2 regions of the Winogradskyella sp. 266wxhm genome follow, and region 1 is predicted to be linked to the other one. Evidence: riboswitches for the same ligand, from Rfam matches in the RefSeq annotation. Region 1 holds a riboswitch; the other holds the start of a gene.
What was found. Region 1 has a riboswitch for S-adenosylmethionine ahead of AC2H4K_RS06335 (trans-sulfuration enzyme family protein). Riboswitches for the same ligand answer to the same signal wherever they lie in the genome.
Positions count from the first base shown of each region.

Region 2: it holds a riboswitch for S-adenosylmethionine, as region 1 does, so the genes downstream of both, AC2H4K_RS04915 (O-acetylhomoserine aminocarboxypropyltransferase/cysteine synthase family protein) here and AC2H4K_RS06335 (trans-sulfuration enzyme family protein) in region 1, are expected to answer to the same signal.

Region 1 covers NZ_CM179559.1:1,452,916-1,468,536, forward strand. The annotation lists gene AC2H4K_RS06305 (T9SS type A sorting domain-containing protein) at 1-1,028, shown strand, start outside; gene AC2H4K_RS06310 (CHAT domain-containing protein) at 1,043-4,060, opposite strand; gene AC2H4K_RS06315 (FAD-dependent oxidoreductase) at 4,147-4,752, shown strand; gene AC2H4K_RS06320 (S41 family peptidase) at 4,749-6,365, opposite strand; gene AC2H4K_RS06325 (deoxycytidylate deaminase) at 6,365-6,796, opposite strand; gene AC2H4K_RS06330 (HupE/UreJ family protein) at 6,900-7,490, opposite strand; SAM riboswitch class I at 7,619-7,743, shown strand; gene AC2H4K_RS06335 (trans-sulfuration enzyme family protein) at 7,858-9,024, shown strand; gene AC2H4K_RS06340 (homocysteine S-methyltransferase family protein) at 9,024-10,025, shown strand; gene AC2H4K_RS06345 (four helix bundle protein) at 10,059-10,418, shown strand; gene metH (methionine synthase) at 10,421-13,147, shown strand; gene metF (methylenetetrahydrofolate reductase [NAD(P)H]) at 13,202-14,155, shown strand; gene AC2H4K_RS06360 (DMT family transporter) at 14,152-14,997, opposite strand; gene AC2H4K_RS06365 (Gfo/Idh/MocA family protein) at 15,002-15,621, opposite strand, start outside.
Region 2 covers NZ_CM179559.1:1,081,441-1,097,061, reverse strand. The annotation lists gene AC2H4K_RS04970 (dihydrofolate reductase) at 1-709, opposite strand, end outside; gene AC2H4K_RS04965 (isoamylase early set domain-containing protein) at 996-1,292, shown strand; gene AC2H4K_RS04960 (thymidylate synthase) at 1,348-2,172, opposite strand; gene AC2H4K_RS04955 (NupC/NupG family nucleoside CNT transporter) at 2,395-4,071, opposite strand; gene AC2H4K_RS04950 (bifunctional nuclease family protein) at 4,089-4,703, opposite strand; gene AC2H4K_RS04945 (electron transfer flavoprotein subunit alpha/FixB family protein) at 4,853-5,815, opposite strand; gene AC2H4K_RS04940 (electron transfer flavoprotein subunit beta/FixA family protein) at 5,908-6,654, opposite strand; gene AC2H4K_RS04935 (pyruvate dehydrogenase complex E1 component subunit beta) at 6,940-7,917, shown strand; gene AC2H4K_RS04930 (DUF5686 and carboxypeptidase-like regulatory domain-containing protein) at 8,008-10,518, shown strand; gene AC2H4K_RS04925 (nucleoside deaminase) at 10,529-11,002, opposite strand; gene AC2H4K_RS04920 (alpha/beta fold hydrolase) at 11,085-12,095, opposite strand; gene AC2H4K_RS04915 (O-acetylhomoserine aminocarboxypropyltransferase/cysteine synthase family protein) at 12,173-13,471, opposite strand; SAM riboswitch class I at 13,593-13,717, opposite strand; gene AC2H4K_RS04910 (hypothetical protein) at 13,819-15,366, opposite strand; gene AC2H4K_RS04905 (2-isopropylmalate synthase) at 15,513-15,621, shown strand, end outside.

The sequences.
Region 1 (15,621 bases):
TAAGAAGTGGTAAAATTCACGTTTACGATTATGACAATAGTGGTAATGTAACCTATAGTCAAGGTATTGATAATCCAGAACCTAGCTCAAATGATTTCTTTGGCACTGAAATTTCCCTATTTGGAAACACTCTTGCAGTTGGTACTAGAGGAGAACAACAAGATGCTAATGGAAACAATCCCCTAAATTTCGCAGGAGCGGTCTACGTTTTCGAAAGTAATAACATGGGGCAATTCTTATTACAGCAAAAAATAGTACCAAGTACAAGATTTGCAAATGCTGATTTTGGTGATGGTTTAGATATAAACGATAGCACATTAGTAGTTGGCGCTTCTAATGAAACAAGAGTTCAACCAGGAACTAGCAATACTGCAGACTGTGGTATTGTTTATATATTCAAAAAGGTGAATAATACTTGGTCTCAAACTGAAATTGTTGAACCACCAAATGTAGAATTTAATGCTGGTTATGGCGCTTCCATAAATTTGATAGGGAACACTGCTTTGATAAGCTATAAGGGAGGTAGAGTGCCATACAATGGCTCTACAAGAGCATCTGGGCTTGTAGAGGAACTAAATATAGATAGTAATGGAAATATTGATAACAGATATGTCATTCCACCACCATTTCCAGACAGCACAAATGAGTTTGGTTATATTACATCTTGGGATGGTAATCAACTAGCTGTTGGTGCCTACGCAGATAGAGGTGACATCAATGGAAACATATTACCTGAGGGAAGTCCTGGTGCTGTATATATTTATAATTTAAGTAATAGCTTATCTACAACATCACCTACGTTTCATAACATCCGTATTTTAAATCCAGTAGAAAATACAATCAATATCTATGGCATAGAAAATGATGGTACTTATCGACTGTTCGACTTACAAGGAAAAACTATAGCCGAAGGTAAACTAACTCATGTGGATTCTCATATTGATATATTCAATTTAACAAAGGGTATTTATTTATTGAATATAAAAGTTGAAAGCTCGGTTCAAAATTTTAAAGTCTTGAAGAAATAAAATTCAAAAACGTTCTAACCTAAATTAGAACGTTTTTTCATTATGATGATCACCAATAAAAGAAATAAGGAACCAACTATAATATAAATCCAATAGTTAGGACTATTAGTAATTGGTGATGTATCTCCTGTAAGTACAAAGCCTGCCCAGTAATATGGGTGTTTTAAATTAGAGTCATCAACACTTTTCAAGTATTCTTGTTTTGCTTTTTTTAGTGCTTCATCTTTCGATAAACCTTCTTTTAAATATTCATAAAAACGCTTCATTATAATTGAAGTTTCTTTATCTGGAACACGCCATAAACTTGTTAATGTTGCATCACTACCAGCATATTGAAAAGCTCTTGAAAGACTTAAAACACCCTCCTCTGAATCCACACGCCCAAAACCTGTATTACAAGCACTCAATGTGGTTAAATCAGCGTTTAACTTAAGATTGTAAATTGTATTTAAGTCTAAATGATCTTCACTATCGCTACTAGAAAATAATAGCTTAGAGTTATATTCATTGTCTTCGTCTACATAAGCGTGCATTGCTAAGTGAAGCACGCCATAATTAGAAACCGTACTTATAAAATTCTCTTTATTAGCTGTAGTACCGTTATACAAATCACCATCAAATAGAGATGCTACATAAGCTGCTTCTTCTTCAGCAAAAGGCAATTGGTATGTATTATTACTACGCTCTATAGATGCTCTAAATTCATTTTTATTATCTGGCTTTTCCAAATAAGTAGGTGAATATGATGCTAAAAGTTCATTACTGTCTCTATTGATATTACCTATTAATTTTAAAGATGTATTGTAGTTTACAACTCTATCACTTTCCAAGCTTTTGTCCAAAAAGAGTTCAAATGGCAGTAACGAAACACTACCTTCTGGTACTATGGTTACTTTTTTAAAATTTAGGTTCTTATTTAAGAACTCCAAATTGGAACTTACATCATTATAACTGTTTTTGTAATTTTTAAGTTGTTTAACATCGCTTAAAAAATTAAAAAACTTTTGAGATAAATCTTCACTATTTCCAAGATTAAAAAACTGTGTATTATTTTTTGAAATTAAAAAGGCATACAAGTTATCGTAATCATAAAAACGCACAATAACCTCTTGTTTAGATAGGTTAGATTTTAATTCTGCAAGATTAAAATCTAAAGCATCATTAATTTTACTATCATAAGATTGCTTTTTTAGACTCAATAACAGATTTGATTTATTCAATTTTAAGCTATCAAGTTCTTCAATTAGATTTTTATCATCATCATTTTTTATCAGTCGAGATTTTAACTGAGCAATCCTTACTTCTATTAAATTGAGGGTATCTAAAACTTTTTTAACTCCCTCGTTGTAACTATACTTAATATTATTGATAGTGTTTTTTATGGTAAGTTGCGAGTTAGTATTTTGCTCTACAACATTAACAATATTGTCATTGAACATATTATTTTCAGTATGATCTACTTCTAATAATGATCTACATAGTAATAGATTAGTATTTATATTATCAATTAGATTTTTTTCAAAAACATTAAAGTTGAATTGACTTCTATTTTCATTCACTAACATTCCAGATAACAAGGCCAACTTAAATGATTTTTGAAACAAATTTTGATTATTGGATAGTTTAGCATTCTCTAAAATCAAATTACTTAATTCTATTAATGTTTGAGCCGTGTGTAAACTACCATACAAGTGATTATTTGTTATATCAGAAGCATCTATTTCATCTAAGCTATTTACTTTAATACGTTTCAAATAATTATTGATTGTAATATCTAAATCTACACTATCGCTTCTTAGTAGAGCATATTTTACACTATTTAGTGTATGTTTATTTAAAAAGTCACTTCTTTGGAATTTATTAGCGAGTTCTAGGTGAACGTCCAAATAATATAGTATAGAATCTAAATTATTAGACAAGAATCTTTTTTTTACCTCTAAATCATATGCATATAAAGCAAACATTTGGTCTTTCTTTATATCCGAAACACTCATTTCTATGAGCCGTTTAACTTTATCATCTAAAAGTTCGTGGTCAAAATCTTTTTTCTTGAGTTCAATTTTAGCCTCTCTATGAATTATTGAAGAATAAAACATATTCTTAAATCTATTATTTTCTTCAATTAAATCGTAAACTTCCTTTGCCTTTTCAAAACTAAAGGTCAGTTGATCGTATTCTTCATTCAATTCCTGAATTTTGGATTCCAAGTCTATTATCATTAGTTGATCTATATACTTGTTTGGTGGTATCAGTGATTTCCAATGTGAGATATGATTTTTAGCTTTTTCAAACTCACCTAGATCTATACAGACATCTGCTAAATTACTAAGAGCATAAGGCAAAAATTCTTCAGCCTGCTTTGGAATGTTATCTTCTAGCAAATACGCTTCAAAATCATCTACCGACTCTCTTAATATCTTCCCGTTTTCTAATTCCTGAGCATATATTATAAGCTGCCTGTAATTAACCATTTTTGTAACTTGTAGTTGAAGTTTTAGCGAATCAGGTATAGTTTCCTTTAATAGAGAATCTATAGTATTTTTGATAGGAAAAACACTTTCTTGCAGAGCATCTAATGGCTTACCAATATCACCTAGAGAGTAACCTAGATTTGTAGTTGCCATTAATAATTTTTGATAATTCTTATTATCATAATTCTTATACAGATCAATAAACTCTTTGTTGTATAGAATGTTCTTATCAAGTTGATTTGTCTTGTAAGTGAAAACATCATAATAACTGTACAGGTTACTCAGATCTTCAATGGGTATGTGCTTTAATTTTTTATAATATAACCTGGCACTATCTAAGAGTTTTTCGGTTTTACCATCCAGCCGTTCTTTTTGAATATTCTTGATAGCTTCAGCAAGTATAGATCTCGCTTTTTTTATTTGTATACTATCTTGGTATGTAGCTTCAGTTTCATTATGAACATTTTTGTTATTTAAATTATCAGTTTCATTTTTTCCTTTACAGGAACCCAAAAAGATTGACACTGTAAGAATTAAAAACAATCGGAATAAAAACCTCATAAAATCTGTTTCAAAAAAAATTTTAATATCACATATGAAACATTAAATATAACTTATATTGTTAATTGATAGAATAAACAAAAAATATGTTTGATACATTAATTATCGGTGGAGGAGCTGCAGGTTTATCTTGTGCTTTGGTCTTAGGGTCAGCTAAAGACAAAGCTTATGCAAAAGATAAAAGAATAGGTATTATAACACACCAAAAGACTTCACATCTACAAACAGCATTATTTAATAATGTTCTTGGTCTAGAACCTGGAACTTTGGGCAAGGATATCCTAGAGAGTGGAAAAAATCAGTTAAGAAATTTATACCCTCATGTTGAACAAATTGAAAAAGAGAAAGTAAAATCGGTAATAAAAACTACTGAAGGATTTATAGTTGAAACCAATAAAAACAGTTACATCTCCAAAATTGTTGTAGTTGCTGTTGGTTATACAAGCTTAATAACGATTAAAGGTTTAGAAAACTATATTGAGCCGCACCCAAGAGCCGCAATTGAAAAAGATAGAATTTGGTTAAAAAACACTGATCATTTAGTGGAAGAGAACCTTTATGTTGCTGGTACTTTAGCAGGTTGGAGGAGCCAATTTTCTATTGCTAGCGGAAGTGGAGCTCATGTGGCCACAGATATTCTCACACTTTGGAACGATGGAAAACACACCAAAGTTCACGATAAACATAGCTAGTTTATAATAGTCTGAAGGCTTGGATATTCTTGGCTTAAAAGAATAACTTCTTCAACCATAATATCATCTTTGTTTATAATTTCCTCAAAGGCATTGTCATCAAACAACTGACGCGCAAGAGTAGCTTTTATAAGACGTCTTATTTCATCATTATAAGCTACGAAAGTAATATTTGTACGTTCTCTTTCATTAATAAAATCCTGAAAACGAACTACAATATCATCGCTGACTTCAAAATTATTTATAAAATCGTACTTAGTAACATTCTTATAAACACTTCTATTTTTATCTAATTCTTCAAAAACAAAATATCCGAAATGACCTCTTCTCCTTAGGTAATTAATAGTTTCGTTATCAAACAATCGATCTACAGGTACAAAAACATCAGGTATAATGCCTCCACCTCCATACACGACTTTTCCTTTTGGAGTTGTAAACTTTAAGGAATCATCTACTTCAATATTCTTTTCATCAACAAGTTCGCCTGTTCTTAAGCGTTTATAATAGTCATTATAATAACTATAATTATCACCGGTAGTATAAGGTTTTTGAATAGAACGTCCTGTTGGAGTATAATATCTTGAAACTGTAAGCCGAACCGCACTTCCGTCACCTAATGCCATTTCACGTTGCACTAAACCTTTTCCGTAAGATCGTCTTCCGACAATAATACCTTTATCGTTATCTTGTAAAGCGCCAGCAATAACTTCGCTTGCAGAAGCAGAATTTTCATTGATAAGGATATAAATTTCACCATCTTCAAAATCTCCACGCTTGGTTGCATAGGTTCTTTCCTCTCTTCCCTTCTTATCTCTAGTAAATAAAATTAGTTTATCATCTTCTAAAAATTCATCGGCAATTTGCTCTGCTATACCTAAAAAACCACCTGGATTATCTCTTAAGTCTAAAGCTAATTTTGTAGCTCCTTGTTCTTGAAGCTCATCAAGAGCATCTTTAAATTCATTAAACGTAGATTCTGCAAAACGGTTGATTTTAATATAACCTAAGTTATCTGTAAGCATGTAAGCCGCATCAACACTTTTAATAGGAATGTCTTTTCGCTTTACAGTGAACTCAAGCAAATCATCTTCACCTTTTCTGAATACAGTCAATTTTACCTTAGTGTTTTTATCACCCTTTAGCTTTTCTGTAATAAGATCGTTTGTGATGTTTTTTCCATAAAGCGTGTCACCATCTGCCATCAATATTCTATCTCCAGCCATAATTCCAGCGCGCTCACTTGGACCACCTTCAGTTGGTTTTACTACGGTTATAGTATCTTTATAGGTGTAAAAATTTATTCCTACACCTACAAAATCACCTTTCATGTTTTCTGTAATGCGCTCTAAATCTTCTTTTGGAATATAGGTAGAATGTGGATCGAGATTATCTAAAATTCCATTAACAGTAACATCTACAATACTATCTGTATTTACATCATCTACATACTCATAGTCTATGTAATCTATAAGCCGATTTATTTTATCCTTTTTACTATTCGTGGTAAAAAGATTATCTGAAGTATCTGTGAAGTTTAATTTTCCACCAATAACAACACCTGCTGCAATTGCAACACCAATAATTAGTGGTATGTATTTATTTTTTGTGGCCACTAGGCTTTTAAATCTTCTATTTGAACAAGCTCTATGCCTGCTTTTGCTAAAAATTGTAATCCAGAGTCATCTTTGTACCCTTGCTGATATACAACACGAATTATGCCAGCTTGATGAATAAGCTTACTACACTCCTTACAAGGAGATAAGGTAATATATAAAGTAGCCCCTTTAGCCGATTGTGTTGATGAAGCTACTTTTAATATCGCATTGGCTTCAGCATGTAAAACATACCATTTGGTGTAACCCTCTTCATCTTCACAATAATTCTCGAAACCTGTTGGTGTACCATTGTAACCATCTGAAATAATCATTCTATCTTTTACAATGAGTGCTCCTACTTGCTTACGCTTACAATGTGATAATTTTCCCCATTCTTTAGCTATCCTAAGATAAGCCTTATCATAACGCAATTGTTTAGTCTTGGACATATATAAATATTAGGGCACAAACGTACCATCTAAGTAACGAATATAAAAGGATAGTATTTTATAAACAATTCGCTACCAGTTAAAGTTTTATCAAACTTTCGTCTTAATTTAACAATTCGCTATGAATTATCATGGGAATTACAAGCCCTATAACTATAGAAGAAAGAACCATTACCCAATCTCTACGCGAAAATCTAAAAATAGTTTGACATAAAAAACCTATGAATAAAACGACAAAAACAATGATTATTTGTGCGATTTCTATTCCTAAAGCAAACTCTATTAAAAGTTCTAGCCTATTCTGTGATTGCCCTGCAAACATTTTAAATTCTCTCGCAAAACCTAGTCCATGAATAAGACCAAAAAATAATGTGGAGAAAAACAGTAAGCTTATTTTACTGTTTCTTTCTTTTTTGCCAGCAGTAAACACATTATAAATAGCGGTTATCAATATCGTTACAGGAATCAAGAATTCCACTAATGAACCATTCACACTTACAATACCATAAGATGCTAATACAAGTGAAAGCGTATGTCCTAATGTAAATACTGATACTAATAACAGTACACGTTTCCAATCCTTAAAAAGATAAGGCACTGCTAATACCATTAAAAAAAGGACGTGGTCATAACCATCGAGGTCTAAAACATGATTAATGCCATACTGAACATTAAACCAAAAGTTATCTAACATAATTAATTCGTTTGGGTAAAACCAAAGATATAACTAATACTATTCAATCAAAATAAAGAGAATAAAATTTGTTTATTCTTATTTTCTTTCAGAGTTTTGTGCTTTCAAAGTTCAAACAACTTATTGAGATGTTATCAAGAAAGGTGGAGGGATTAGACCCTTTGAAGCCTTAGCAACCCTTAGACTTACTAAGAAGGTGCTAAATTCTACTTGATTTTTTGATCCATTTATCAAAAAATTAGATAGATAACTAAAACAAAATATGCATTTCCGCATTATTATTTCTTTATAACATTTCCTATTAAGCACGTCTAAACATGGCGCTTTGGGCTTTTGGTTTTACCAAATACATAAAATTTAATAGAAAATGAATTCTAAACATATAGAAACTGCCGCAATTCGCACTCAAATAGAGCGCACACAGTTTTTAGAACATTCTAACCCTTTGTATCTAACATCGAGTTATATTTTTGAAGATGCTGAAGATATGCGCGCCTCTTTTGCAGACGAAAAAGAGCGTAATATTTATAGTCGATATAGTAATCCTAACAGCTCTGAATTTGTAGAAAAAATATGCCAAATGGAAGGTGCCGAACGTGGCTATGCATTTGCAACTGGTATGTCTGCTGTGTTTTCAACATTTGCTGCTCTTTTAGATTCAGGTGATCATATTGTGTCTTGTCAGAGTATCTTTGGTTCTACCCAGACTTTGTTTAATAACATTCTTCCTAAGTGGAATATTTCAACAAGCTACTTTAGAATAAATGAAATTGAACGTATTGAAAATTTAATTCAGCCTAACACCAAAATTCTTTATGCTGAGAGCCCAACAAACCCAGCTGTTGATATACTAGATTTAGAACTTTTAGGTAATATTGCTAAAAAACATAATCTCATTTTTATTGTAGATAATTGCTTTGCAACTCCCTATTTACAACAACCCATTAAGTTTGGTGCAGATTTGGTCATTCATTCAGCAACAAAACTTATTGATGGACAAGGTAGAGTTCTTGGTGGCGTAACTGTTGGTAATGCTGAGCTTATTCAAAAAATCTATTTGTTTTCAAGAAATACTGGTCCGGCGCTTTCACCTTTCAATGCTTGGATTTTATCAAAAAGCCTAGAAACCTTACCTGTAAGAGTAGAAAAACATTGTGATAACGCATTGAAAACAGCTAAGTTTTTAAAGAATCACGACAAGGTAAACTTTGTAAAATACCCCTTTCTGAAATCTCATCCTCAACATGAATTAGCAAAAAAACAAATGAAATTCGGTGGTAGTATTGTCGCTTTTGAAATAAAGGGAGGCATTGATGCTGGCAGAAACTTTTTAAACAGCATAAAACTCTTGTCACTATCTGCTAATTTAGGAGATACCAGAAGTATTGTTACGCATCCTGCATCAACAACGCATGCTAAACTATCGGAGGAAGATCGCCTAAAAACAGGTATTTCAGGTGGATTAATACGTATTTCTGTTGGCTTAGAACATGCCGAAGATATTATTAACGATTTAAAACAAGCTTTGAAGTAATGCCAAACATAAAAGAAGAAATACAAAAACGAATTTTAGTACTTGATGGAGCAATGGGTACTATGCTTCAGCAATATAAATTTACTGAAGAAGATTTTCGTGGCGAGCGATTTAAAGATTATCCAACGCCATTAAAAGGCAATAACGATTTGCTGTCTTTAACACAGCCAGAAGCAATTGCAGAAGTACATCGTAAGTATTTTGAAGCTGGTGCAGATATCGTTGAAACCAACACCTTTTCAGGTACATCAATCGCTATGGCAGATTACCAAATGGAAAATTTGGTTTATGAATTAAATTTTGAGTCCGCTAAAATAGCCAAACAAGTTGCGGAAGAATTTACTAAGCAAAACCCTGAAAAACCTCGTTTTGTAGCTGGTAGTATCGGTCCAACAAACCGTACCGCAAGCTTAAGTCCAGATGTAAACAGACCAGAATTTCGTGCTATTACTTTCGAAGAATTGCGAGTAGCTTACAAAGAGCAAGTCGAAGCTTTAATAGATGGTGACGTAGATGTTTTGTTAGTCGAAACCATTTTTGATACGCTTAACGCAAAAGCAGCATTATTTGCTATAGAAGAAGTAAAAGAAGAACGAGATATTGATATCCCAATTATGGTGTCTGGAACAATAACAGATGCATCAGGAAGAACATTGTCAGGACAAACGGTAGAAGCTTTTTTAACTTCAGTATCTCATATCCCATTGTTAAGTGTTGGTTTTAATTGTGCATTAGGTGCAGAACAATTACAATCGTATTTAAAACGCTTATCCGACAAAACTGAATTTCATACTTCTGCACATCCAAACGCTGGATTACCAAACGCGTTTGGTGAATATGACCAATCACCAGAACAGATGCAACAACTTATAGAAAACTATCTAAAGGATAACTTAATCAATATTATTGGTGGTTGTTGCGGCACAAGTCCTGAACACATTAAAGCTATTGCTGAAGTGGCTAAAAAATATAAACCTAGACAAGTAGTTGTTGGTGTTTAGTTTATTGTATTTAGTATTAAAGAAGAAAGAATTATGAAGAATTATACAGATTTAGATGTTTGGAAGATTGCAAGAAAATTGGTGAAGACTGTTTACAGCTTGACGTCTCAATTTCCAAATACTGAAATATATAGTCTTACAAATCAAATTAATAGAAGTGTAATTTCAATCCCTTCAAATATTGCTGAAGGTATAGGAAGGCAATCAGATAAAGAGACTATTCAATTTTTATATATCTCAAAAGGTTCTCTTTTTGAACTCGAAACTCAGTTGTTTCTAGCTCATGATTTAGAATATATTTCAGAAAAACAGCTTTCAGAAGTTTTAGAAGAGATTACTTCTGTAAAAAGATTATTAAACGGATTCATTAATTATTTCAAAAATAAAAAGTAATGATGAATTCAACCAAACACCAAACACCAAACACCAAATACTTACAGTTATCAGGTTTAGAACCATTAATTGTTACACCAGAAAGTAATTTTATAAACGTTGGTGAGCGCACAAACGTAACAGGTTCGCGTAAATTTTTACGATTAATTAAAGAAGAAAAATATGACGAAGCGCTAGATGTAGCAAGAGAACAAGTTGAAGGCGGTGCGCAAATCATAGATGTTAACATGGATGAAGGTATGTTAGATGGCGTTTACGCTATGACTACCTTTTTAAATTTAATAGCTTCGGAACCTGATATTGCACGTGTTCCAATTATGATTGATAGCTCAAAATGGGAAATTATTGAAGCTGGTTTGCAGGTTGTGCAAGGGAAATCGGTTGTAAATTCTATCAGTTTAAAGGAAGGTGAAACTGAATTTATTCGTCAAGCTAAACGTATTAAGCGTTATGGTGCAGCAGTTATTGTGATGGCTTTTGATGAGGTTGGTCAGGCAGATACCTTTGATAGACGCATCCAAATCTGTGAGCGTTCCTATAAAATATTAGTGGACATTGTCCACTTTCCACCTCAAGATATCATATTTGATCCTAACATTTTTCCTGTGGCGACAGGTATGGAAGAACACCGAAAAAACGCACTTGATTTTTTCAATGCGACCAAGTGGATTCGAGAAAATTTACCTCACGCAAACGTGTCTGGTGGCGTTAGTAACGTGTCGTTTTCTTTCAGAGGAAATAATACCGTAAGAGAAGCGATGCATTCCGCTTTTCTTTACCATGCCATTAAAAACGGAATGAATATGGGTATTGTCAACCCAACCATGTTAGAGGTTTATGATGAAATTCCGAAAGAATTATTAGAACGTGTTGAAGATGTGTTATTAGACCGACGTGATGATGCAACTGAAAGATTATTGGACTACGCCGAAACTGTAAAAGGCAATAAAAAAGAAGCCGATAACGCGATTCAAGAATGGCGAAATGAAGCTTTACAAAACCGAATTACACACGCTTTAGTTAAAGGTATTGATGCTTTTATTATTGAAGATGTAGAAGAAGCACGAAAATCTGTCGCTGCACCAATAGAAGTTATTGAAGGTCATCTAATGACTGGAATGAATGTAGTTGGCGACTTGTTTGGAAGCGGAAAAATGTTTTTGCCTCAAGTGGTAAAATCTGCAAGAGTGATGAAAAAAGCAGTAGCCTATCTTCAACCATTTATTGAAGCTGAAAAAGATGGAAAACAAGAGTTTGCAGGAAGAATATTGATGGCAACTGTAAAAGGTGACGTTCATGATATTGGGAAGAATATTGTTAGCGTTGTTTTAGGCTGTAATAATTTCGAAATTATTGATTTAGGCGTTATGGTTCCGCCAGAAAAAATCATAGAAACGGCAAAAAAAGAAAACGTAGATATTATTGGATTAAGCGGATTAATCACACCATCATTGGATGAAATGGTAACCATTTCCAAAGAAATGGAAAAACAAAATTTTAAGATTCCATTAATGGTTGGTGGAGCTACAACATCTAAAGCACATTCGGCTGTGAAAATTGCGCCACATTATAGTAACACAGTTATTCATGTTAACGACGCATCTCGTGCAGTAACGGTTGTTGGTGATTTGTTACAGAAAGACAACCAAGTATTTAAATCGCAAATAAGAGAAGAATATGATGCGTTTAGAGAAAAATTTCTAAACAGAACAAAGCAAAAAGAATATATTTCTATTGAAGAAGCGCGACAAAAAAAGTTTAAAATTGATTGGAATACTACTGAAATTATAAAGCCAAATCAATTAGGAATTCAAGATATTCAAGATTTTGACATCACACTTTTATATGACTATATCGATTGGTCACCATTTTTTAGAAGTTGGGATTTACATGGTAAATTTCCTGAGATTTTAGAAGATGAAGTGGTTGGTAAACAAGCTTCCGAATTGTATAAAGATGCCAAAGTATTGCTACAAAAAGTGTTTGATGAAAAGCTGCTGAAAGCAAAAGCAGTTTTTGGGTTATTTCCTGCAAATTCAGTTAACAATGATGATATTGAGGTGATGATCGAAGATTGTCATGCTGAACTTGATTCAGCATCTCAAAAAAACTCGGTGAAGTTTCTAACACTGCGTCAACAACTCAAAAAAAGAGAAAGTGTTCCAAATTTCGCATTAGCCGATTTTATCGCGCCAAAAGACACAGGAATTCAAGATTACATCGGTTGTTTTTGCGTGACTACAGGTTTTGGAACCGAGCAATTAGCCAAAGATTTTGAAGCGAATCACGACGATTACAATTCCATAATGATTAAAGCATTAGCCGACAGATTAGCCGAAGCATTTGCAGAGTATTTGCACCAAAAAGTGCGTACAGATTTTTGGGGTTATGCATCTAATGAAAATTTAAGCAATCAAGAGTTGATTAAAGAAGCCTACAAAGGTATTCGTCCTGCGCCAGGTTATCCAGCTTGTCCAGATCATTTAGAGAAAAGGACCATTTGGGACATTTTAAAAGTTGAAGAAATCATTGGTGTAAAATTAACCGAAAGTCTAGCCATGTGGCCAGCAGCGAGTGTAAGTGGTTATTATTTTGCAAATCCTGAAGCTAAATATTTTGGTTTAGGAAAAATCACCGAAGATCAATTAGAAGATTACGCAAAAAGAAGAAATATTAGCAAAGAAGACGCTGAAAAATGGTTAAGCCCAAATTTGGTTGATAGTTTATAGTTGTTTGTTTTTAGAAATAACTAAACACTAATCACCAAAAACTAAACACTAACAATGAAAGTAACAGAACACATAAAAAACGCCAACGGAAAAACCTTGTTTTCGTTTGAGATTATTCCGCCAAAAAAGGGTAATAGCATACAGCAATTGTATAATAATATTGATCCTTTAATGGAATTTAAACCGCCTTTTATTGATGTGACAACGTCTAGAGAAGAGTACGTTTATATTGAAAAAGAAGGACTTTTAGATCGGAAAATTACACGTATGCGACCAGGAACGGTTGGGATTTGTGCGGCGTTAAAACATAAATACGATGTAGATACAGTACCGCATGTGTTGTGTGGCGGATTTACAAAAGAAGAAACAGAATATTTACTTGTAGATTGCCATTATTTAGGAATCAATAACGTGATGGCGTTACGTGGCGATGCAATGAAACATCAGCAGTATTTTGAGGCTTGTAAAGGCGGACATCAGTTTGCGAAGGAATTGGTAGGACAAATTCAGAATTTAAATAAAGGTAAATACCTTCACGATGTTATTGAGGTTGATGATAAAGCAGATTTTTGCATTGGTGTTGCTGGTTATCCAGAAAAACATATTGAAGCACCATCTTTAAAAACCGATTTAAAACGCCTTAAAGAAAAAGTAGATGCTGGTGCAGATTATGTTGTAACACAAATGTTTTTTGATAATAAAAAGTATTTTGAGTTTGTAGACGCAGCAAAACAAGAAGGTATAAATGTGCCAATCATTCCTGGTATAAAACCCATTGCTGTAAAACGTCATTTACAGTTATTGCCACAAGTATTTAAAATAGATTTACCAGAAGATTTAATTGATGCAGTTGATAATTGTAGCACTAACGAGCAAGTAAGACAAGTTGGTATCGAGTGGGCAATTAACCAATCTAAAGAATTACAAAAAGCTGGCGTGCCCGTATTGCATTATTATTCTATGGGAAAAAGTGATAATATTAAAGCGATTGCCGAAGCGGTATTTTAAAAAAAGAACGCTAATTCTTTTTTACAAGTACATTCATTGTTAAACCTAAAAACAATAAGAAGTATTCCAACCAAACTCCAAACGGTATAGCTTTCATCAAACCATACTAAACCGAGAATAATGGTGAAAATAACTTCTAAATATTTAAAAGGAGCTATTTGATTGGTTTCTGCTATTTGCATGGCTTTAGTCATGTAGAGTTGTCCGAAATATCCAAAAACACCTAAACTCATAAGTACTAGCCATTCTGTACCAACTGGAGTAATCCAAACATGTATAGATAATAATCCGCCTATTAGAGTTGAAATAAGCATAAAGTAATTAACCACAACTACTGGGTGGTCATCACTTCCAATTTTTCTAATAGATATATAAACTAAGCCCGCAAAAAAAGCCGATAAGAAAGCGTAAAGAACACCTTCTAGTTCTAATTCGGAATCCAGACCTTTTAGAATTATGACACCTAAAAATGCTATGGCAAAAAACAACCATTGCACTGGTTTTACTTTTTCTTTGAGAAGTACTAAACCAAAAAAAGTTGCGAAAAAAGGAGATATGTATCGAATAGACACTGCTGTTCCTGAAGCAATATATTTTAAGGATAAAAAGAAAAGCATCATAGATATGAGTCCAAAAATACTTCGTAATATCAACAGTCCTCTTCGGTTTCCTGCTAAAGAAATTTTATTCTTAAATAAATAAGGTAGTGTAAAGAATAAAGAACCTAAGGATCTAAAAAAAACAATTTGAAAAACATTGAAGCTGTCAAGTGATTTAACAAACAGATTCATACATGTAAATGCTGAAGTACAGATAAACATATATTGAATTGCCTTTTTCAATAGTCTAGGCTTTTTTCGTAAAAGTATCCATAATCTCCATTACTGAAAGCCCTTCATCTGCAGTGCAAGGATTATCTTTTTTACCTAAAAAATAATCCACTGTATTTTGAATCATTGGTTGCTGAATATGCTTAGGATTTTCAAATTGAAAAGTAGTCGTTTCACCATCAGTATGAAGCTCTACTTTATCACCAAAAAATGAAAATTTAATATAGCCTTTGGTTCCAGAGATTAAACATTCATCTTTCTTGTTAGCTTCTGAAACATTGAAACTCCAAAGACCTCTAAACTGAACTCCACTTTCAAATTCTATTATGCCATTTACTGTCGTAGAAACGTTAGGAATTGCTTCTGAGTTAAACCCTTTTACCCATTTTGCTTTTCCAAACCATTTCAACATTAAATCTATTTGATGTGGTGCTAAATCATGAAAATATCCTCCTCCTGAAATTATAGGATTTAACCTCCAATTATCCTCTGTATTGGCAATTATGTTGTTAGTTCTTGGCTGTAAAATTTGAATATCAGCATAAATAATATCTCCGATAACACCTTCTTTTAAAAGTTGTTCTACCTTTAAAAAAGCTGGCAGTTGCCTTCTGTAATGTGCTACTGTTAATTTTG
Region 2 (15,621 bases), 370 kb from region 1:
TTCTTGAAGCATCGAGAGCATCTTCCATATTATGTACTACAATAACGCCATCAGGCACTTCATAGTCGGCTTGTCTTGTGATAACAATATGAGTTCTATTTGGTAAAGGTTTAGGGAAGCTTTCAAATGTTTTGCGACCCATTATAATGTGGTGACCGTTGGTTAGGGCTTTAAAACGTTTAAGATCATCACTCAAATGCCAAATTAAATCATTGTCCTTACCAATGGCATTATCTTCGCCAGCAGCAACGATAATCGTTAATTCACGGGAGTTTTTTTTTTCGTCATTGCCTTGCTCATTTTTAGCTTCATTATAAGCTTGGGTTTGAGCAATTTTATTTTCTTCTTTTAAGAAATTCTTTTTCAGTTTTTCAATACGTTCTTGTTGTTGATTTACCAGTTTGTCCAGCTGTTGTTTTTCCCAATCCTTACCCATGAATTTGTGAGTAATAAAAACCGAAACAAAGTGGTACACAAATAGAAATAGCCAAGCTAAAATGGCAAATACAAACCAATCAACACCAGCAATAGTAAAGTTCTTGCCAATGCCTAAAGCTATGTTTGCTAAAATGATAAATACCGAACCAATTAAAAAGACTACAAAATGAATGTATAAACGCTTTTTTTGTTTGATACGTTTTTGCGCATTTTCTATAAGCTCTAATTGGTCTTTATCTATAGTTGAGGTCTGTTTTTTCTTTCCGAACATATGTTGTTATTTATAAAGTAAAGATACCCAAATTTTAATGAAATTTTAGTGGTAGATAACGAAGTCTTTTGAGTTTGTATTACGAAAACGATATCATTGAAAATCAAGTGTTAACAATAAATATGTTGGTTATTGAAACAATAAAATATAAGAATGTTTTTTATGTACTTAAATAAAATGATACTTTAAATTTAAGAAATTGATAATTCTTTAATTTTTAAGCTTTTAATCGATTTGCTTAGGTGTTTTCTTTTATACATTTGTTACGTTAATTAAATCTATTATTATGGCGATTAAAAAGCAGTATCTAAAAAGTAAGCCAGTTTGTAAGGTAACGTTTTCTGTGCCTGCAGAGGAGGCAAAAAGTGTAGCAGTTGTTGGAAGCTTTAACGAGTGGAATACTGAAGCTAATGAACTAAAGAAATTAAAGAACGGTACTTTTAAAGGTACTGTAGACTTAGAAAGCGATAGCTCTTATGAGTTTAGATATATTGTTGATGGATCTTACATCAATGATGAGCAAGCAGATGCTTATGCATGGAACGATTATGCATCAGCTGAAAATGGAGTATTGAATCTGTAGAAATATTTATTTTATAAAATTGAAAAGGCGCTTTCTTCTGAAAACGCCTTTTTTATTATACAGCAACAACTCCTTTAATGTGTGGATGTGGATTATAGTTTTCTAAAGTAAAATCTTCAAATTTAAAATCGAAAATATCTTTCACTTCAGGATTCAGAATCATTTTAGGTAAAGGTCTCGGATCACGAGAAAGTTGTAATTCTAATTGTTCTAGATGGTTATTGTAAATATGTGCATCTCCAAAAGTGTGAATAAAATCACCTGGTTGATAGCCACAAACTTGAGCCATCATCATAGTGAATAGTGCATAAGACGCAATATTAAAAGGTACTCCCAAAAATATATCAGCACTACGTTGATATAATTGACAAGACAATTTTCCGTTAGCTACATAAAACTGAAAAAAGGCATGGCATGGTGGTAAAGCTGCTTTACCATTGGCTACATTTTCAGAAAAAGAAACTGAAGTATCTGGTAAAACCGAAGGGTTCCATGCAGAAACCAACATTCGTCTACTATTAGGATTATTCTTTAAAGTATCAATAACTTCCTTAATCTGATCTATATCTTCACTATTCCAATTGCGCCACTGATGGCCATAAACAGGTCCTAAATCGCCATTTTCATCAGCCCATTCATTCCAAATACGAACACCGTTTTCAGTTAAATAGTTAATATTGGTATCCCCTTTTAGAAACCACAAAAGTTCATAAATAATAGATTTTAGGTGTAATTTTTTTGTAGTTACCATTGGGAAACCTTCACTCAAATCAAATCGCATTTGGTAACCAAAAACACTTTTAGTGCCAGTGCCAGTTCTATCTCCTTTTTCGTTTCCGTTCTCTAAAACGTGTTTTACTAAGTCGTGGTATTGTTTCATAATATTTCCCACGAAAGTGGGAATCTAATTTAATTAAACTTTTGGTTTAAAGTCATAGATTTTTATAGATACACTTCGACTGCGCTCAGTGTGACCTCTCTATATGAGAAACGAAAATAAAAAAAAGCTTCAAAATCATAGACTTAAAGCTTTATTATAATATTAAAAGTTATTAACGAGTTTCTAGAATAAGACGATTCCTTTTGGTGAATTAAAAGGTTCTTAACCAATTATCATTCCTGCAATAGTAGCAGAGATTAAAGAAGCAATGGTTCCGCCTATTAGTGCTTTCATACCAAATTTTGATAGTTGTTTGCGCTGGCCTGGTGCCAAAGATCCAATTCCACCTATTTGAATACCAATTGAAGCAAAATTTGCAAATCCACATAGCATATATGTTGCCATAATTATAGATTTCTCATAAGTGAGATGTGTTGCATTAGATACATTTTTTAAATCCGCTAATTGTATGTAGCCTACAAATTCACTTGCAGCAAGTTTTATACCTAATAACTGCCCCATCATCATCATGTCTTCTTTAGCAACACCAATAAGCCACATTAAAGGGGCGAAAACGGTTCCTAAAATAGCTTCAAGAGAAAATTCAGGGTAAGGTGTGTTGGCCGCCATCCAACTATTTAAGGTTGTTACGTCACCTACCCAACCCAAAATGCCGTTTATCATAGCAATGAAAGCTACAAAAACTAAAAGCATAGCTCCAACATTTACAGCAAGTCTTAACCCTTCGGTAGTACCGTTGGCAATGGCATCTAATATATTAGCTCCAATTTTTTCTTGAGAGACTCTAACATCGGTATAAATATTTTCGGTTTGAGGGAATAATATTTTTGATATCACAATAGCACCAGGGGCAGCCATAACAGAAGCTGCTAGTAAATGTTTTGCATACATTAATCTTAATGCTGGGTCATCACCACCTAGAAATCCTATATAAGCTGCAAGTACAGCACCAGCAACAGTTGCCATGCCACCAATCATTACTAGCAGGATTTCAGATTTGTTCATTTTTTCCAAATACGCCTTGATGAGAAGTGGAGCTTCTGTTTGTCCTAAGAAAATATTACCTGCAACACTCAAACTTTCTGCACCAGATATTTTAAGGAGTTTTGTTAGCAGCCAACCAAAAGCTTTAACCACTTTTTGGATAATGCCTAAGTAAAATAATACAGAGGTTAGTGCAGAAAAGAATAAAATGGTTGGTAGCACTTGGAATGCAAAGATAAACCCGAAAGTATCCATATCAACAACTAATCCTTCAAAGAGAAATTTACTTCCTGCTCTTGTGAAATCTAGAACGCTTACAAATAAACTTCCAACCCATTCAAAAGCTATTTTTACAAAGCCTACTTTAAGAACACCAATAGCTATAAGAATCTGGAAAGCTAGACCGATACCGACAGTTTTCCAATTGATGGCTTTTCTGTTACTACTAAATAAAAAAGCAATGATTATCAGTACAACCATTCCTAAAACACCTCGCCAAATGCTATCTAAGGAAACACCTTGACTGGGAATAATAGTATTGGTGTCAGGTTTATTTGTTATAGTTGAAACATCTTCTTTGTGTGAGATTAGATCAAAATTCATGCTTTCTCCAGAGAAAACAAGCGTAGAATCTGTTAGTTCGGTGATTTTATAGCGCTCAATAGATTGAATAGAGTCGTTATGATAAAGTACCAATAATTTGTTTTGGTACATATAGTCACCATTAAGGTTTTCTGAAGAATTTGAAGAGAATTCAAATTCACCATCCTGAAAATTCAGCGTATGAAACTCACTGTCTGATGATTTTGAAACCCATTTTTTTTCAAGTTCTTGTGCTGTGATTGATGAAAGTCCAATAAAAATAGCAAGAAGGGCCTTGAAAAAGTATTTCATGAAAATGTAAGTGTTAGTTAGCGTTTAGATATTTCGTCTCTAATTTTAGCAGCTTTTTCGTAGTCTTCGTTATTTACTGCTTCATCGAGTAAGGCATTTAGTTCTTCTAAAGATTTGTCTTTGTAGCCTTCCTTTTCAAAAGTTGCAGATTCTATTTCTTCTGCAATTACGTCGTCTACTAAGATGCTATCTTGTTCTTCATCCTCTTTTTTTGGATTCACTTTAAGATAGATGCCTGCCTTATCCAAAATGTTTTTATAGGTAAAAATCGGTGCTTGAAAACGAAGTGCTAAAGCAATGGCATCGCTTGTTCTGGCATCGATAATTTCTTCAATTTTGTCGCGCTCACAAATCAAGCTAGAGTAAAATACTCCATCTACAAGTTTATGAATGATAACTTGCTTGACAACAATATCGAATCTATCTGCAAAATTTTTGAATAAATCGTGTGTAAGTGGCCTTGGAGGTCGAATTTCCTTTTCTAAAGCAATAGCTATAGATTGTGCTTCAAAGGCACCTATAACGATTGGTAGTTTTCGATCTCCTTCATATTCATTGAGGATTAAAGCATATGCGCCATTTTGAGTTTGGCTGTAAGAAATCCCCTTTATATTTAAACGAACTAAGCTCATAATTATAAAACACAAAGAACTGTTTAAATTTGGACTTTACCAACTGCAATTTACAGATTTGGTTAATTTTCTCATAGTTTCGATGAAACGTAACGGATATGAGAATTTCTAAATTTAAACAGTCCTTATCTTACTACAAGGTAATAAAATTATGCGTTTTGAGCCTTAAAAGCTTTCAATTTTTCTGTTAATTTAGGTACAACTTCAAAAGCATCACCCACAACTCCATAGTCTGCTGCCTTGAAGAAAGGAGCCTCAGGATCTGTATTGATAACTACTTTTACCTTAGAAGCGTTGATACCTGCTAAGTGCTGAATTGCACCAGAAATACCAATAGCAATATATAAGTTTGAAGCTACAGGCTTACCTGTTTGTCCAACGTGCTCGCTATGTGGTCTCCAGCCTAAATCTGAAACAGGCTTAGAACAAGCTGTAGCAGCACCAAGTGTTTCGGCTAATTCTTCTACCATTCCCCAATTTTCAGGGCCTTTTAGACCTCTACCACCAGAAACAACAATTTCAGCATCTGCAATACTTACTTTGTCAGTAGCTTTGTCAACTGATTCTACATTTACACCAGATTCTGGTAATGAAGGTGAAAACTCTTCTGTGGAAGCACTAGTATCATTTTCAACTACACCAAATGAATTATTGGATAAACCAACAACTTTTACATCAGTGTTTATTTCGGTATTAGCAAACGCTTTATTAGTGAAAACAGAACTCTTTACTGTAAAAGGTGAAACGTTTGAAGGCGCTTCAACAACATTAGATACATAACCTGCATCTAGGTTTACGGCTAAAAGAGGTGCTAAATATTTACTATTAGCACTAGAGCTTACTACAACAACTTTAGAGCCTTCTTGTTTAGCAGCTTGCTCAATAACTGAAGCGTAAGTTTTTGCATTAAATCTATCTAAACTATCAGCTTTTACTGAAAGTACTTTTGAAGCACCATACTTACCTAAAGTATCAGGTTGATCTGCATTAACAGCTACAGCGGTAACGGTACTACCCATTTTATCAGCAATAGCTTTGGCATAAGAGACAACCTCGAATGCTACTTTTTTAAATTTTCCTTTTTCGGATTCTGTATATACTAAAACGGACATATGTTTTTTATTTTTCTTATCCCGAAGTTAAGCGTTCAGGATGTCATTAATGATTTTTTTAAATGAAACTAAATTGTAACAACTGTTAAGTACTAAATAACTTTAGCTTCGTTATGAAGTAAGTTTACTAACTCATCTAAATTGTCAGCATCAACTAATTTCACAGCTCCTTTTGGCGCTGGTTTTTCAAAACTTACTGCATTTGTTTCAGCATTCGCATCAACAGGTTCAGCAACAGTTAAAGGTTTTTTACGCGCCATCATAATGCCACGCATGTTAGGAATTCTAAGATCACTTTCTTCAACAATACCTTTTTGTCCTCCAACCACTAACGGAAGAGATGTACTTACAGTTTCTTTTCCTCCATCAATTTCTCTTACAGCTTTTGCAGAAGTACCATCGACTTCTAAGCTAATACAGTTGTTTACAAAGTTAGCACCTACCATAGCTGCGATCATACCTGGCACCATTCCTCCGTTATAATCAATAGATTCTCTACCAGCAATAACTAAATCGTAACCACCATCTTTTACAACCTTAGCAAGTTGTTTAGCGACAGAAAAACCATCTGTAGCAGGAGTGTTAACTCTAATGGCAGTGTCTGCACCAATGGCTAAGGCTTTTCTTAAGGTAGGTTCTGTTTCTGGTCCACCGACGTTTACAACATCTACGCTAGCACCTTGTTTTTCTTTAAACCACATGGCACGCGTTAGACCGAACTCATCATTAGGATTAATTACAAATTGAACACCGTTAGTGTCAAACTTAGTGTCACCTTCCGTAAAGTTGATTTTTGAGGTTGTATCAGGAACATGACTAATACATACTAATATCTTCATAAAAAATTATTTATTTAAAGGTCTTTATTTATATGGTCACGAAGATAAATATATAATTTGAATTTTTACTATGCATGCATAGTAAATTTATGGTTTTTTCACAAAACTTAACATTTGAATGTTAAATTTTCAGTTTTAAAAGCAATAATTGAGAATTTGATTGATTGATTTTGATTGGGTGGAAGTGCTAAAAGTTTTATTGTGTCTAGGTAATTTTATCCGCTTTATTATTATAAAATTAAACTGAATTATTCCTATTTTTGCTATTCGAATAAAATTATAATAATGAAGACAATTCAATTTAGAGAAGCTATAGCTGAAGCCATGAGCGAAGAAATGAGAAGAGACGAAAGTATCTATCTTATGGGCGAAGAAGTAGCTGAATATAATGGAGCTTACAAAGCTTCAAAAGGTATGTTAGATGAGTTTGGGCCAAAACGTGTAATAGACACACCAATTGCAGAGTTAGGTTTTGCTGGTGTTGCTATAGGTTCTACAATGACAGGAAACCGTCCGATTGTAGAATATATGACATTTAACTTTTCTTTGGTTGGAATTGATCAGATTATAAATAATGCGGCTAAGATTAGACAAATGTCTGGTGGGCAGTTCAAGTGTCCAATCGTATTTAGAGGACCAACAGCTTCGGCTGGTCAGCTAGCTGCAACGCACTCTCAAGCTTTTGAAAGCTGGTTTGCAAATACTCCAGGATTAAAAGTTGTTGTGCCATCTAATCCTTATGATGCTAAAGGGCTTTTAAAATCTGCAATCCGTGATGACGATCCAGTAATTTTTATGGAGTCTGAGCAAATGTATGGTGATAAAGGTGAGGTGCCAGAAGGAGAATATACTATTCCATTAGGTGTCGCTGACATTAAAAGAGAAGGTACAGATGTTACTGTAGTTTCTTTTGGTAAAATCATTAAGGAAGCATACAAAGCTGCAGAAGAATTAGAGAAAGAAGGTATTTCAATTGAAATTATAGATTTACGTACTGTACGACCAATGGATAGAAAAGCTATCTTAGAATCTGTAAAGAAAACAAATAGATTGGTAGTTTTAGAAGAAGCTTGGCCTTTTGGAAACGTTGCTACTGAGATTACATATTTGGTACAATCTGAAGCTTTTGATTACTTGGATGCTCCTGTAGTAAAAATAAATACAGCAGATACGCCTGCGCCATATTCACCAGTTCTTCTTGAAGAGTGGTTGCCTAATAGCAATGATGTGGTAAAAGCAGTTAAAAAAGTAATGTACAAATAAATAAATCGCGGTTTTCTGCGTTTAATAAACTTCATTAGTGACCCTCATGCTAAAGTTTGCACGGTTGTTGATGAAGTTTTTTATTTTAATATGAAGATAAAACTACTTATCACTCTTTTAGGCCTCAGTTTTTTTTCTGCTATAGCACAGACTAAAGTCAGCGGTTATGTTTTTGATGAAAGCAATCAGCCTATTGCTTTTGCAAATGTACTTTTCAAAGGTTCTACAACAGGTACAATCACAAATGAAGAAGGTAGGTTTTATCTAGAATCTGATGAAAATTGGGAAACACTTATTGTATCTTTTCTAGGTTTCGAAATGCAAGAATATCCTTTAACTAAACGCGTTAATTACGATCTTAAGTTTACGCTAAAAGAAGAAGCCTCTTCTTTAAATGAAGTTGTAATTGTTACAGGAAAGCAGTCAAAAAAGGCTTCAGAAAACCCAGCGATTAGAATTCTCAAAAAAATTTGGGAACGTAAGCGACAAAATGGTCTTAGCCAATTTAAGCAATACCAATACGACCAGTACGAAAAAGTAGAATTTGATCTCAATACCATTGACAGTGCTTTAATTAAAAGTAAACTTTTTAAAGGCATGGAGTTTGTTTTTGAGGAGGTAGATACTTCAAACGTTACAGGAAAAACCTACTTGCCTATTTTCTTAAATGAATCTGTAAAGAAAGTTTATGGAGACAATATTATCAACAAAAAGCGTGAAGATCTTGTAGGTAATAAAAATTCAGGATTTAGTAATAATCAAATCATTATTGATTTTATTGAAGATTTATATTCAGATTTTAATGTTTACGATAACTACTTAAAGTTTTTCGATAAGAGTTTTGTAAGTCCTTTGAGCCGTACAGGAATTCAAACCTACAATTATGTGCTATCCGATAGCGCTTATATTGATAACAAATGGTGCTACAATATTATCTATTATCCAAGACGAAAAAATGAACTCACTTTTAAAGGTGATTTTTGGGTTAATGATTCTACTTATGCCATAAAAGAAATTAACCTACAAGCTTCAAAAAGTGCCAATATAAACTGGGTTAAAGAAATTTATATAGAGCAAGAATTTGAAGTGCTCAATGATTCTTTATTTCTGATAAAACGCGATTACTTCTTGTCTGATTTTGCTCTGAATAAAAAGGAAAAATCAAGAGGTGTTTACGGAAAGCGAACTACGTTGTACGATAATTATAAATTCAATGAGTCAAAGGATAGAGACTTTTATGACAAAGAGGTTTATAATTATGATGAAGACGTTTATAACAGAGAAGATGATTTTTGGGAAGAGAATAGGTTAGAGGCTTTAAATAAAGATGAAAAAGGTGTGTATAAAATGTTGGACACACTTAAAACAGTTAAAAAATTTAAGCGTCTCTATAATTTAGGAAGTGTTTTAGCTTCTGGCTACATAGAATTTCCGAGTATAAATTTCGATTATGGGCCAATCTTTTCAACTTTTGGTTATAATGAAGTTGAAGGTTTACGACTTAGAACAGGAGGAAGAACTTATTTTGGACCAAATGATTTATGGAGATTAGAAGGCTTTTTGGCTTATGGCTTTAGAGATGATAAATTTAAATACGGTATTTCAGGAAAGTGGTTGTTAGATAAAAAGAGTCGTTTAACCATTTTTGGTGGTAATCGTAGAGATATTGAACAAATAGGGGCAAGTCTTACCAGCTCTACAGATGTTTTAGGTAGAAGTTTGGCATCCTCATCGGTTATAACAACGGGAACCAATGATAAGCTTACCAACATTAATCTAGTCAATTTAGGGCTGTCTATTGAGCCACTCAGAAATTTTGAAATGCGACTCGATGGTAGTTTTAGAACTTTGAGTTCGGCATCTCCAACTTTTAGTTTAGATTATAACGATCCTGAGTCACCAACAGGAGTTTCTTCAGAAGTTGAGCAGTTTGAAACACGTTTTTCTTTAGCCTATTTCCCTAAGCGACAAATGACAGGTTATGGAGTGGAGCGTAAAGAGCGAAACGATGATTACGCTAGACTGTTTGCTCAGATCAGTCGAGGTGATAGAGATTGGTTAAGTAGTGATTTTGACTATACAAAGCTTCAGTTTTCTTATATACAACCATGGCAAGTAGGTGGCTTTGGTAGATTAACAACATCTATTGAAGCAGGAAAAACTTTTGGTGAAGTGCCTTTATCGTTACTAAATGTGGTACCTGGTAACCAAACCTATTTTTCTATATATAATACGTTTTCTCAGTTAGATTTTTACGAGTTTGTAACAGATACTTATACCTCAATGCATATAGAACATAATTTCAACGGACGTATTTTTTCAAGAATACCTTTTTTGAAGAAATACAACTTGAGAGCTATTATGAGCTTGCGCGGTGTTTGGGGTGAATTATCAGATGAAAATATAGCTTTGAACACTACAGGAAATCCAGTTGAAATTCCTTTAATGGCACCAGATAAGGATATTTATTATGAGTACAGTTTTGGTGTGGCAAACATTTTTAAAATCCTTCGAATAGATTTTAATTTTAGAGGAAATTATCTTGATAATCCCGACGCCAGAAGATTTGGTGTTACCGGTAGTTTTGGTTTCTACTTTTAAGATAAATCCATCAATATTCTGTTTTGTCTTCTTTTTTTGCCCATTCTTTAAATGGTTGGATAGCTATATCTCTTGCTAGTTGAATAAATGGAATACTTCTTTTTTCGTAAGGAAGAGGAATTTCTTTGTAAATAAACGCGTCATCAAAACCAATATTGGCAGCATCTACCTGATTACTTCCGTAATAAACCTTGTCTGGTCTGGCCCAATAAATAGCGCCTAAACACATTGGGCAAGGTTCACACGATGTATAAATTTCGCAACCTTCAAGCTGAAAAGAATCAAGATTTTTACAAGCATCTCTTATTGCGGTAACTTCAGCATGAGCAGTTGGGTCATTAGTTGAGGTAACTTTGTTGTTGCCGCGACCTACAATTTTCCCGTCTTTAACAATAACGCAACCAAAAGGGCCGCCTTCATTATTATTCATACCTTTTAAAGCAGTGTTAACTGCTTCTTGCATAAAATATGCTTTCTTATCCATATACTTATTTATTTAAGACAAAAGTATAATAAGCAGTTAGAAATCGCTACAATAAGTAAAACATTAGTTAGGTGAAATGTGCTTAAGCCACAAATTGTCTTAATGTATTGCTGATGGTGTTTACTTTAGGTTTGAAAATTGGTTTTAAAAAACGCGAAAGTTGGTCAAATTCAATTAAAAAAGCATCATGCCCATGAATAGATTTAATTTCACTGATATAAACATTATCCTTAATGCTTTTTAATTCCACGTAGGAATTCCAATTTTCCTCAGGTTTAAAAAATAAATCAGAATTTATGGTAACAATATGTATGTTGGACGAAATTTTTGAAGCAACATCTAAAAAGTTATCTCTTCCTTCTGTAATATCAATAGTTTTCAATATTTGGTTCATCATCTTGTAAGCAGAAAGGTGAAAGCGATTATTTAAATTATCACCATGGTAGTTGAGCCAAGATTCTATATTGTATAAACCAGATTCAGTTTTTGTTCTGTTGAATTTATCCTTCAAGGAATCAGGTGTACGATACAGTGTCATAGCATGCATCCTAGCATCTGATAGCGGTTGACTAGAATGATTGAGAATAGCATCTTGAATATGGCAATTAGCAATAAGCCAATCTGTAGATTTCCAATCTGTAGCAATAGGAATAATGTTTTCTGCTAAATTTGGTTTTAACGCAGCTAACTCCCAAGCAATGCCACCTCCTACGGAGCCTCCAATGATAGCAAAAAGCTTGTCGATACCTAATTTTTGTAATCCAATTGCAAATAACTGAGCAATATCTCTAGCTGTAAAGTCTTTGTAGTTATCTAAAAGATGTTCTCCTATGTTCTCAAACCCATTACCTGGAATATTAAAGGCTAATATGCAATAGGTGTCTGTGTCTATACACTTGTTTTTTCCAATTAAATCATTCCACCAACCTTTCTCTCCAATAACATTTGAATTTCCAGTAAGTGCATGGTTAATCATTATGATTGGTGCTTCATTTAAGTTTTTTCCAAAGGTTTGGTAAGACAAATTAATACTCGTGGTTTTACCTGTAGATGTGGTGTATTTAGGAATGTTTATGTAATGTAAATTTTCCATTTCTATTTTTAATAGGTTAAACAGATGTCTTGCTAAGACAAGACATCTGTTTTCTAATAAACAACACTAATTAAAGACTAATTTTGAAGCGACTTTTTCTTAATAACAACAGAAAAAGCTTCTTTTAAATCGGCTTTTAAATCATCAATGTTTTCTAAACCAACAGATAGTCGTATTAAGTCTTTAGTAACTCCTGTAGCTTCTTGAGCTTTGTCACTCAGTTGTTGATGAGTTGTACTTGCAGGGTGTATAATTAAAGATTTTGTATCACCAATGTTGGCAAGTAAGGAGAATAGTTTTGTGGTGTCTGCAATAGTTTTTGCAGATTCGTAGCCTCCATCTACACCAAAGGTTACAATACCGCTTTGTCCTTTTGGTAGATATTTATCAGCAAGTTTTTTGTATTTGCTTGTTGCTAATCCAGGATAATTCACCCAATTTACTTCAGGTTGTTCTTGTAGCCATTTCGCTAATTCCAAAGCATTTTGACTGTGCTTTTTTATACGCAATTCTAAGGTTTCTAGTCCTTGAATAATTTGAAAAGCATTAAAAGGGCTTAATGTTCCACCATAATCTCTTAGGCCTTCTACTCTAATTTTGGCAATAAATGCAGCAGCTCCTAGAGCTTCGCTATATACCAAACCATGATATCCTGGTGACGGTTCTGTAAATTCAGGAAATTTACCGTTTGTCCAATCAAAAGTACCAGCATCAATAATAATTCCACCAAGAGATGTACCATTACCATTGATGTACTTTGTTAGAGAGTGAATAACAATATTGGCACCATATTCAATAGGGTTCAGTAAATAAGGAGTGGCCACTGTATTGTCAACAATCAAAGGAACCTTATGAGCTTTAGCTTCTTTAGAAATCGCTTCAAGATCTAAAACATCGAGCTTAGGGTTTCCTAAAGACTCAATAAAGAATGCTCTTGTATTTTCTTGCGCTGCTTTTTGAAAGTTTTCAGGGTCAGAAGGATCTACAAAAGTTGTTGTAATTCCATGTCTTGGAAGGGTTACACTCAATAAATTATAAGTGCCACCATATAAACTACTCGATGCAACAATATGGTCTCCTGCTCTTAATAAGGTTAGTAACGTTGTTGAAATTGCAGCTGTACCAGATGCTGTTGCTACAGCGCCAATACCACCTTCAAGGTCTGCTAGACGTTGCTCTAAGATGTCGTTTGTAGGGTTGTTTAATCTTGTGTAGATAAATCCTGGGACAGAAAGGTTGAAACGCCCTGCAGCATCATCGGCATCATTAAATACGTATGATGTGGTTTGGTAAATAGGAACTGCTCTGGTTCCGCCATTTTTACTAACATCGTGTCCTGTGTGCAACGCTTTTGTTGCGAATTTTTGTGTACTCATTTTTCTAAGTTTTTGAGTTAATAAATAAATTAAACCAAAAGCCAAATAAGCTTCGATTGAAGCGTACTTAATAGAAAAATGTTAAAAAGAAAATGCTAATTACAGATGAGTGATTAGTCTTGAGTTATCTATCTAAATTGTTCGATAAATGAATCGAAAATAAAGTAGAATTTAGCACCTTCTCAGTAAGTCTAAGGGTTGCTAAGGTTTCAACGGGTCTATTCCCTCCACCTTTCTTGATAACATTTCAGTAAGTTTTGAACTTTGTGAGTACAAATATTGCAATACAAAAAATTAAAATCCAAATATTTTAGTGATTTTATATATTTTTTATGAGAATTTTAAGCTCAAGGCGCGTATCTAGTCAAGTATTTTTGGTTTATAATGTCGCTAACAGGTTTGTTTTCAATTTTACTTTCAAGCCAAGAAATAATGTCTAAATACAGAAATGCTCGTCTCTCGTAAGGATGATCTTCGTAAGTTTTTAGAGTGATTAATAATTCTTTGAAAGCATCCTTTAAATCATGAGGATAAATGTGTTGTAAATTCTTGATGAACTTTATCATTTCCTTTTGTACCTCGTGCAAATCATTCATTTTTATTAAGAATTTATAGGTGCTTCTTAATAGAGTTTCTAAGTGATAATCAAGTCCAGCCTCATAATGTGCCACCAAGTTTAAAACTCTTGAGAAACAAAGTAAATCCTCTCTCATAGAAAGTGATTTATTCGAAATGATTTTATCTAAATATCTAATACATTCTTTGTTGTTTCCTGCTCCAAAATGTAAACTAGCAAACTTGTAGTAGAAAATCATTTTATGATGTGCATCTATTTTATCTTTAAAGGTTTCTAGTTCTTTTTCTATCTTAGGAATTAGCTCTAAACCTTCTTCAAAACTACCATCAATAAAATGAGCATTTATGTTATGAAAGTTGGTGTAAAGAAAAACTAGTGATGCTACATTTTCATCCTTAGGAAATTTAGGGTGATTTACTGTGGTTTTAAATTCTTCTAACTTCTGAAGGAATTTAGGCTTATTTCTAATGTAGAATATAGCTTCTAAAAGATAATTATTACCCTTTAAAAAGAAAACTGGATTCAGGTGAATCATGCCTGTATTTTGATAAAATAAGTCCACCCATTTCGAAGCATATTTGTAACAACTCAAAAAGTCTTGCATTAAAAAACTATACCATAATTGCGCTTTGTAATACCACAATTTTTCTCTAAAGCCTACTTTATTGAAATTAAATTTAGGAAGCCTGTCATTAAAATATTTAGTTACTTTTTGGCTTTCTTCTTCATTCTTAACGTAACCAGTTTTTAGTATAGTACTGTAAAGTTGAAGTGATAAATTAGATAGTTTGCTGGCAATAACATTCTGGGCACTTAGGCTTTTGGCTTGCAATGCAAGTTCATCTGCTCTGTTACTAATGCTGCGTGTGATGTATTGTGACTCAATTATTTTTTCGAGCTCAACAATTTCAAAAGCAAGATTCTTTTCTTCATTAGTAATAGCAAGCTCTTTAGCTTTATCTAAAATTTTTAAACTTTGTTTGTATAAGCCTTTGTGGTATAAAATTGATGCAAAATCTAGCTGTTCTCTAATTTGCGAACGTATGTTTTGATGCGATGGGCTCAATTTTAAGCTGATTAAAATCTGTTTGTATAAATGCGCCTTTACATTGGCAAGTTGCTGCTTTTTTACAATGCCGCTTTTTACTATTGCAGCTTCATTATAACTAGAAGCTTTATCCAAAAAATTAAAAAGATTTAAAAATTTAGAATCCGAGTTTACGTCAAGTCTACCAACGTATAGCTTAAACTGACGTTTTTCTGATTTGGTGAGTGACTTCACAAGAGCGAATAAATTGTCTTTTTGGTCTTTAGTTATCAATTAAAAATCGAGTTATTAAATTGTAAATCAGTTAATTAATATTCGTTTTGGACTTTGGGCATCGTAAACTAGAGCGAAGACTTAGAGCCAAACTATTTTCAAAGTATAAATTCGTAAGACAATACTAAAATATATTTTAATAAATGTCAAATAACCATATTCAAATATTTGATACAACTTTGAGGGATGGTGAGCAGGTTCCTGGCTGTAAATTAAACACAGAACAGAAAGTTGTTATTGCAGAACAACTAG